4 regions of the Citricoccus muralis genome follow, and region 3 is predicted to be linked to each of the others. Evidence: riboswitches for the same ligand, from Rfam matches in the RefSeq annotation. Region 3 holds a riboswitch; each other region holds the start of a gene.
The links. A riboswitch is a leader RNA that binds a small molecule or an ion and turns the genes downstream of it on or off. The one in region 3 is predicted to bind S-adenosylmethionine.

Region 1: another riboswitch for S-adenosylmethionine. It lies ahead of P8192_RS00500 (NtaA/DmoA family FMN-dependent monooxygenase); the one in region 3 lies ahead of P8192_RS11960 (flavin reductase family protein).
Region 2: another riboswitch for S-adenosylmethionine. It lies ahead of P8192_RS02545 (acyl-CoA dehydrogenase family protein); the one in region 3 lies ahead of P8192_RS11960 (flavin reductase family protein).
Region 4: another riboswitch for S-adenosylmethionine. It lies ahead of P8192_RS03120 (monooxygenase); the one in region 3 lies ahead of P8192_RS11960 (flavin reductase family protein).

What each region holds. Positions count from the first base shown of each region.
Region 1 covers NZ_CP121252.1:105,890-108,085, forward strand. The annotation lists gene P8192_RS00500 (NtaA/DmoA family FMN-dependent monooxygenase) at 1-949, opposite strand, end outside; SAM riboswitch class I at 962-1,071, opposite strand; gene P8192_RS00505 (hypothetical protein) at 1,219-1,941, opposite strand; gene P8192_RS00510 (peptidylprolyl isomerase) at 2,113-2,196, shown strand, end outside.
Region 2 covers NZ_CP121252.1:561,328-563,523, forward strand. The annotation lists gene P8192_RS02540 (helix-turn-helix transcriptional regulator) at 1-577, opposite strand, end outside; SAM riboswitch class I at 843-948, shown strand; gene P8192_RS02545 (acyl-CoA dehydrogenase family protein) at 960-2,196, shown strand, end outside.
Region 3 covers NZ_CP121252.1:2,607,184-2,609,379, reverse strand. The annotation lists gene P8192_RS11965 (RNA-binding S4 domain-containing protein) at 117-488, opposite strand; gene P8192_RS11960 (flavin reductase family protein) at 507-1,073, opposite strand; SAM riboswitch class IV at 1,118-1,231, opposite strand; gene hisD (histidinol dehydrogenase) at 1,346-2,196, opposite strand, start outside.
Region 4 covers NZ_CP121252.1:676,179-678,374, reverse strand. The annotation lists gene P8192_RS03120 (monooxygenase) at 1-957, opposite strand, end outside; SAM riboswitch class IV at 972-1,087, opposite strand; gene P8192_RS03115 (hypothetical protein) at 1,225-2,019, shown strand; gene P8192_RS03110 (type I restriction endonuclease) at 2,112-2,196, opposite strand, start outside.

The sequences.
Region 1 (2,196 bases), 630 kb from region 3:
GCGCCTCGACGTCGATAGCGTCATCGAGCTCGCGCGCCTTCTGTTGTGCCTCCGCTTCCGTGGAGCCGACCACGAAGGAGAGCCCCTGGATGAACTTCACGTCCTGGGGATCGCGTCCGAATTCCACGGCACGACGGCGCACCTCGGCCGCGTGGGCGGCGGCGATGTCGCGGCGCGGGGCCATCGAGAAGGTGGCCTCGGCGTGTCGGGCGGCCACTTCCTGACCGCGGGGCGAGGAGCCGGCCTGGAACAGGAACGGGGTGCGCTGCGGCGAGGGAGCCGAGAGGTGGGGCCCTTCGATCCGGTAGTTCTCGGAGGCGTGATGGATTTTCGCCACCTTGGCCGGATCGGCGTGCAGCCCACGCCCGCGGGAATGCTCCACGGTCTTGTCCTGCAGCAGCGCGCCGTCGTCCCAGGAGCCTTCCCACAGCTTATAGGCGACGTCGAGGTACTCTTCGGCCAGGTTGTAGCGGTCACCGTGGCTGGTCAGCTCGGCGCCGCCGAAATTGCGGTGCGAGTTCTCCAGAGCGGAGGTCACCACATTCCAGCCCACGCGTCCGCCGGAGAGGTGATCCAGGGTGGAGAGCTGCCGGGCGAAGGTAAAGGGGTGGGCCTGGATGACCGAGGAGGTCATGGCCAGGCCGATGCGCCGGGTGGTCGCCGCCAACGCGGAAATCAACACCAGCGGGTCATTCGAGGGAATCTGCAGGCCCTTGCGCAGGTGCGAGGCCCAGCCGCCCTCGTAGTCGCCGTAGAGGCCCACCACATCGGCGAAGAACGCGATGTCGAAACCGGCGTCCTCCAGATCGCGCACCAGATCCACCCACAGGCCAAGCTCATTGAACCGGTGCTGCTGGGATTCCTCCCGACGCCACGCGCCGCCGATGATGTGGCTGGTGGTGTTCATCAGGAAGGCGGACAGGATGAGTGGACGGCGCTGTGCGGCCATGGAGACTCCTCAATTCCATCGGTTCTGGCGGTAGCACCGTGTCCAGACCGCGGGGGAAACCCGGGATGGGACGGTTGCTGCGACGTCAACGAGCCAGATCTCTCGGTCGCTCTGGATGGTTTCTGCTTTCACCGTACGCCGGGGACGCATTCTGGGACAAACGACGACGAGCAATCCGAGTCACGTTCTGTCACGCACACCGCGCCCATCACACAGCACAGCCCGCCGACCCTGGCGGATCGGCGGGCTGTCTGGTGTAGCTGTGGTGATCAGCTGGCGGGCTTCGGTGCCGGTGCGTCGACCTGCTCCTCAGCGCCACCCTCGGTGTCGTCGGTAATGATCGCCTCGGTCGTCGCCGCTGGCTGGGAAGCCTGCGGGGTGGCAGGGGTGTTGGTCTTCAGCGGCTGCGGGGTGGGGTTCTTCCACGGATCCTCCACCGGCTTGGTCAGCTGGTAGACGGCGTAGGCGGCACCACCTGCAGCCACGACGACGCCGACCACGAGCCACTTCTTGCCGCCGCCGGACTGAGCCTGCTTCTTCAGCGACTTCTCGGCCGACTTGGCGTACTTCTCGGCAGCCTTCTGTAGCTTCTTGGCGGCCTTCTTGTCGCCGGTGACCTTGGTCAGCAGCTCGGAGACCGGCTTCGGGACGTCGGCGTCGTGCAGCGCCTTCGACGTCTTCGAGGCGGCACCGGCGAGCTGGCCGGCTGCGGTGGGGACGTACTCGTCCTGCACCTTGTGGCGTGCTGAGTCCAGGGCGTCGGTGAGGTTCGCCAGGGCGCTCTTGGCCTTCGGTCCGGCCTTGTCCACCGCGGAGTAAGCGACCTTCTCGGCGCGGTCGAGGCTATCGCCCAGGTGCTCTTCGGTCCACGCCAGCGCGGACTCCACCTTGGGGGCAGCCCATGACTTGGCCTGCTCCACAGACGCGTTCAGCTTCTTTTCTGCAGCCTTGGCCTGCTTCTTGGCGATTTTCTCAGCCTTGCGCTTTCCCATCTGATTACCTCCGGGGATCGACGTGCGTTTCTCCCACAGTACGCCAGAGTCACGTGGCGATTCCACGGCTGAGCGCCAGTGTGGGGTATCAAGATTCGGCTCAGCGCGAATTGTCCACGCCCCGCCGATCGACGGAAGCGAGGATTGCGGCTCTAATGCGAGAATACGTCTATGACTATCGCAACGCATCAGGCAACCGTCCATACCAACCAGGGCGACATCGTCGTGGACCTGTTCGGCAACCACGCGCCGAAG
Region 2 (2,196 bases), 1.1 Mb from region 3:
GGATGAGTCGGGCCATCTCTAGGGCGCTCTGACATTCGGGGCTACCCTGTGCCGCGCTTGCGGAGAAGTTCACGGTGCGCGGCTGGCGCAAATCTGCGCCTCGGGAGATCTGGGTGAAGGTGCTCTTGGGCAGGGTGAGGACGAGTTCGTGAACTCCGACGCTGAATCCGCGCAGAAACGGGGAGTCGGCATCGCAGAGTAGGGCCTGACCCCGGTGCAGGACATGCGTGCCCTGGTCGCTATGGAAGAACGATTCGCCGTCGAGGCAGAGGAAGAGCGCGACGTCCTCGGTAGGGTGTGCGGTGATTGTCGATTGGGAGCGCTCGACGACTTGCGGCGAGCCGCGGACGTGGGCGAACCGCAAGGTGGGAAGGTGTAGATTCCGTTCCTCGGCGCGCAGGGGACTGTCGTCCAGGGTGCGAATATCGAGGCCGATCAGGGCATTCGTGTTGTGCGCCTCCCAGAACTCGATGCGCTCGCGGTGCGGGATCCGTTCGGTGGTGAAAGAAGCGAATGCGGGCGCGGTCGGGTGGGGCGTCGTTGCCGCGTCGTCGGCAGGCATGGTGTCGTCGGTCATCACGTGCCCCTTCTGGATCAGGAAGTCTCGCCGGTGCGGTGAGCGAGACCCTGCCCACCATGTGATGTAAATCACAGATGCTCTCTCCAGTCTAGGTACTGCCCGCAGAGCGCAGAAGGACGGAATTCGTCTCGATCCGGACGCGCCGAGTATCAATACGGCACCAGATGCGGGTCATGCGGGGTCACACAAGGGTGCTTTCGGCCCCGAGGCGCGCGGTCCGGGTTGCTTCGCGGCCGGGCAGTCGTGGTTAAATGTGTCACGAAACCCATCCAGAGCGACTGAGAGATCTGGCTCCACGACGTCGCAGCAACCACCCGACCTCGGGGAATCCGAGACCGGGACGGTGCTACCGCCAGAACCGATGGAAAGGAGCATCCTCGTGTCTGTCATTTCTGCCACTTCCGCCCCCACCGCCTCCGTCTCCGCGACGCCGCGATTGGAAGAACTGGAACCGCCGCAGCTTCCATCCGGATCGGACTACCCCAGCCTCTCAGCCCACTTCGCCCCACTTTTCGAACGCATCGCCGCCGGGGCGCGAGACCGCGACCTGCATCGCGAGTTGCCCTTCGCCGAGATCGCCGCGCTCAACCGAGTCGGATTCGCCTTGTTGCGGGTACCCCGCGAGCACGGGGGAGTCGGTGCCAGTGTGCGCACCTACATCCGGCTGCTCATCGACCTGGCGGCCGCCGATTCCAACGTGGCCCATCAATACCGCTCCCACGCCGGATTTGTGGAGTCGCTGCGCTTCCTCGACGACGATCGTTCCCGCCACTGGTATGCCCAGCTGCGCGCCGGCGCCACCGTGGGCAACGCGTCCACCGAGAAGGGCGGCAATGCCCTGGGCACCCTGAATACGGTGCTCACCCAGCGCTCGGGCGGCGCCGACCAGGATGCGACGTGGGTGCTCGACGGCGAGAAGTTCTACGCCACCGGCTCCCTGTTCGCCACCCACACCCGCGTCTCGGCCAGCCTGACCGGACCCGGTGGTGACGTCACCGGTGAACGCTCCTTCGCTGTCGTGCCCACCACGGCGGCCGGGGTGGAGCTCGAGGACGACTGGAACGGCTTCGGCCAGAAGCTCACCGCCACCGGCACCGCCCGCTTCCACGAGGTCGAGGTGGAGCCCCTGGCGGTGCTGCCGCGGCGGATCGGCACGCCGGAAGCGGTCTTCGAGGCCTCGTTCTTCCAGCTGGTGCTGCTCGCCGTGCTGGCCGGCATCGCCCGCGCCGTGCGCGAGGAGACAGCAACCGGGGTGCGCGAACGCAAGCGCACCTTCAACACCGGTCTGGGGCTGCCCTACCGCGAGGATCCGCTGATCCAGGAGGCCACGGGTAACATCGCGGCCACCGCCTTCGCCGTGGAAGCCACCGTGCTGCACGCCGCCGGCACCTTCGACGATGCCCTGGCCGAGGCTGCGCGCACTGGCGCCGACCGCCACGACCACAGCGGAGCGGTGCCCGCCGAGTTCTACACCGCCGAACTGGCCATCCAGCAGGCGCAGATCACCGTGCCGGAGCAGACCATCCGGGTCGCCTCCGAACTCTTCCTCACCGGCGGGGCGTCCAACACCGCTGTCGAGAAGGGGCTGGACCGGCATTGGCGCAACGCCCAGACCG
Region 3 (2,196 bases):
GGGAGCGCGCGCCAAACACGTTGATCACATCGTAACAATCGGGCTTCTCAGAGAAAAAGACCTGATCGGGCGGGGATGAACTTTACTTCGGTTACCAGCTGGCCTTCAGTAGGCGTTCACTGGTGTGCGTCGCGTCCGCGGAGCTCGTCGAGCTGACGGCGCTCCTTCTTGGTGGGACGCCCGGCGCCGCGGTCCCGACGGGGTACAGCGAGCAGGTGCCGCGGGATCGGCTCGGGCGAGTGATCCCGATAATGCTGCACGGCCACCGGGGCTCCCACCCGCTTGGCGATCAGACCGGTGACCTCGAGAATCCGCTCTCGGCCGGGCTGACGCAACCGCACCGTATCGCCGATGTTGACCGGTTGGGCGGGCTTGGCTGGAGCGTCGTTGACCTTCACGTGACCGCCTTTGACTGCCGCCGTGGCGGCGGAGCGGGTCTTATACATACGCACCGCCCACAGCCAAGCGTCGAGACGGGTGCGGGTCATACGATCCAGGGTACCCGCTTACTCATTGCCTTCGGCTGTGCGGAGGTTTCGGAACGCGGAGCGGTGGAATACCAGCGGCTCGGCGGCGTCGGTTCCGGCGGAGACCCCGTGCACCTGGAGCAACACCATGTGGTGGTCGCCAGCGGGTAGCTCGGCGTACACGGAGGTTTCCAACCACAGGGCGGCGTCATCGAAGAACACGGCACCCTGTTCGGAGACCTGCAGGTTCTGGCCCTCGAAGCGGTCACCGTTCTTGGAGGCCAGCTGGGTGCACACCCCGGTCTGGGATTCGCCCAGAATCGAGACGCCGATGCGCTCGGCGTGACGCAGTCGCGGCCAGGTGCGGGAGGTGTTCTGCACGGCGAAGGCCACCAGCGGCGGATCCAGGGACACGCCCACAGTGAAGGACGAGGCGGCCAGGCCCTCCTTGACTCCGCCCGCGTAGCCGGCGAGTGCGGCCACCCCGGAGGGGAACTGGGAGAACGCCTGGCGCAGGCTCAGGGCGGAGACGTCATCAGAGAGTCCGACGCGGGTCTCGGGGAAGTCGGTGGTGTCGTTCTTCTGGGCAAAGGTCACAGCAGACATATCAGCCTTTCTGGAAGGCGCTTCCGCAACCGTGGGCGGCGGAGACGCGGTACTTGCCGGCCGGTGGACCCGGTGGCCGAATCATCACCTGGAGCACCCCACTACGCGAAGAGGGTTGCCGTCCCGTTAGCCAGGGCTACGCACTGGAACTCGTGATTCTGATGTTCAGAATAGGTGCGATGAGGCGACAGGGTCAACGTCGTCTGCGCCACTATGTCCCTAGATGACGGGGCAACGTCATCTGGCGACGTTCGTGGACGCTTGCGCAGACATCAGTCGAAGCGGATGTCGATGGCGTCGCCGTGGGCGTGCAGCCCCTCGGAGTGAGCCAGCGCAACAATTCCGCGCTGCAACTCCTTCAGGCCGGTCTCCTGATACCGGATGCGTTGCTGCAACCGCAGGAAACTGACCGTGTTCAGGCCCGAGGAGAATCGTGCTGAGCCGGAGGTGGGCAGCACGTGGTTGGACCCGGAGGAATAGTCCCCCAAAGGCACCGGGGAGTACGGGCCGACGAATACGGCGCCGGCGTTGCTGATGTTCGCCAGCACCGCCTCGTTGTCGTGGGTGTGGATTTCCAGGTGCTCGGAAGCATAGGCATTGGCGACGGCGATGCCGGTATCCAGATCGTCCACGATGAGCACCCGGGACTGCGGGCCGGTGAGTGCCTGCCGGATCTGCTGCTCGAGGGTGGCGCCGGGCACCTGGGCCTCGATTTCAGCGACCACCTGATCGGCCAGTTCGGCGGAATTCGTGATGAGGACCGAAGCGGCCATCGGGTCGTGCTCGGACTGGCTGATCAGGTCCGCGGCCACCCAAGCGGGGTTCGCGGAATCATCGGCCAGTACCGCAATCTCGGAGGGACCGGCCTCGGCGTCGATGCCCACCGTGCCCAACACGGCCCGTTTTGCGGCGGCCACATACACATTGCCGGGCCCGGTAATGATGTCTACGCCCGGGCAGCCTTCCACACCGTAGGCGAGCATGGCGATGGCCTGGGCGCCGCCGGCGGCATACACTTCGTCGACTCCCAACAGGGCACAGGCAGCGAGCACCACCGGGTGCGGGTCACCGTGGTGATCGCGCTGCGGCGGGGAGGTCACCGCCAGCGAAGACACCCCGGCAG
Region 4 (2,196 bases), 1.2 Mb from region 3:
CACGATCTGCCGCGCCGATGCCACCTTCGCCGACACCGCCCCGATCACCTGGTGCACCAGCGGATCCTGGGCGGGCGTCTCCGCCGTCGCGTGATCGTAGGTCCGACGCCGCTTCTGCACGAACCGGGTGATCTCGCGCAGTGCTGCCGCACCAATCCCGGCTTGAGTGGCGGTCAGCACGATCCACAGCACCGTGTAGGCCAGCACCCCGGTGGGCACGTTGAACTCCTGCAACCGGTCGGCCTGCACCGGAACCCCGCGGAACGTGGTGGTGCCGGATGCGGTGAGCCGCTGGCCGAACCCGTTCCAGTCATCCACCCGTTGTACCCCGCGGTCATGCGCATCCACGACGACAAACAGCGGGCCCTCGTCCTCGCGCCCGGGACGCGTGGCCGACACCAGCAGGTAGTCGGCGAACAGCGCGCCGGTGGAGTAGAACTTGTCCCCGGAGATCTCCCCGATCTGGCTCGTGCCGGTGGCCACCGCTGACTGCGAGGTGTCGGCGTCGACGTCGGAAAACAGCACCGGCGCCTTGCCTGCCGTCGGCGGCAACTCCACCAGCGCGTTGCCGAAGATCTTGCCCGCGGCCACCTCGGCCAGCCACCATTGAGACACCGAGCCCTGGGACTCGTTCTCGTGCTGTTCGGTGAACATGAAGTGCCCGTGCAGGGCTTGCGGCAGGTTGGAATCCGCCGCAGCAAGCTCGATCAGCAGCTCTGCCAGCTGCTGCAGGCTCGCCCCGATTCCGCCGTACTCCCGACCCAGCCGCACCCGGGTGAACCCGGAATCGCGCAATAACTCGATCGCGTCGAAAGCCAGCTCATGGTCCAGTTCCCGTTGCTGCGCCCCGGCCCGGATCAGGGCGAATACCGGATTGAAGTGCTGGGCCAGCTGCTCGCTGGTGGGCCCGTGCTCGGCGGTGGCTTCTTTCAACTGGGCAAACGTCGACGTCGACATGGGGAGGGTCCTTTCCTACGTACTTGCCCGGGACGGTCGTACCGCGGGCCGAATCCTCACCTGGAGCACCCCACTACGGCGAGAGGGTTGCCGTCCGGTCAGCCAGGGCTTCGCACCGGATCTCGTGATTCTCTGGTCCCGAACCTAGCCGGGCCCGCGCGACGTCGACAACCTTTTCGGCCCAGATCGCGCACGCTGGGACACATTCCGTCACCCTCGCGGCTTCAGCTGTTCCCGGCGTCGCGGCACACACCCTAAGCTGAGACCATGACTTTCTCGGAGATCGCCACCACCGCCGCCGTGTCCGCTTTCAGCCTCGTTGACCCTCGAGATCTCGACGACGAAACCCGCCGCTACTACCAGGCCGGATCGGCCCTCACCTCGGTGCTCGCACTCAGCACCAGCAACCCCACCCTGCGCTCCACGCCGGCCCTGCTACGTTGGGGCATCAAGGCCGGAGCCGACGCCGTCGGCTGGTGGGCCGCCGATGGCCGCTTCGATCACTGGGACACCGCCGTGCACGAATGGATCGAGTCCAAGGGCTCGGAGCACCCACGTTGGTGGATCGCCGCCGGGGCCGCCGCCACCATGGTCGGCACCTTCGCCCTGGACCGCGCGCTCAGCCGCTGGGAATCCCGCGCGGCTTGGGAACGCGAGCTCGAGGAGACCGAGGAAGAAGACCTTTTCGAACCGCTGCATCCGCGCGTCCGCGAGGTGCTGGAGTTACTGGCCCCCGAGGAGCTGATCCAGTCCGAAGACGTCCAGGAACAAATCAATTCAGCCACGCAGCTCGCGTTCGAGCCCACCTATGACAGCGTGGTGTTCCACGTGCCGGAGGAATCGACCCGGCTCGTCCCGTTCCAGCAGACTTGGTGCGTGGCCGGGGTGTTCCAGCGCAATGGGGTGGAGCATGAGATCCGGTTGATGATCAACGACGGACTGCTGGGCGAACTCGTCATTTACGCCGACGACGACGCCGAGGTCGCGTTCTCCAGCCTGAACGAGTGGCCCGCGCCGAGCGAGATCACCCTGATGATCGAGTCCCCCACCCCGGTGTCCTGACTCATTTTCCATAGACGATCATGGCTGCGGACACTCGATGGTGTTCGCAGCCATGACCTAATTTAGAGAAGAAAGTACACCCGGCGGAGCTGTTACAGACTCTCGAGAATTTGTTTGGTTGTGGTCCTCAGTGAATCAGCAAACTGATAGATATCGACCAAACCGTTGATGGGGTGC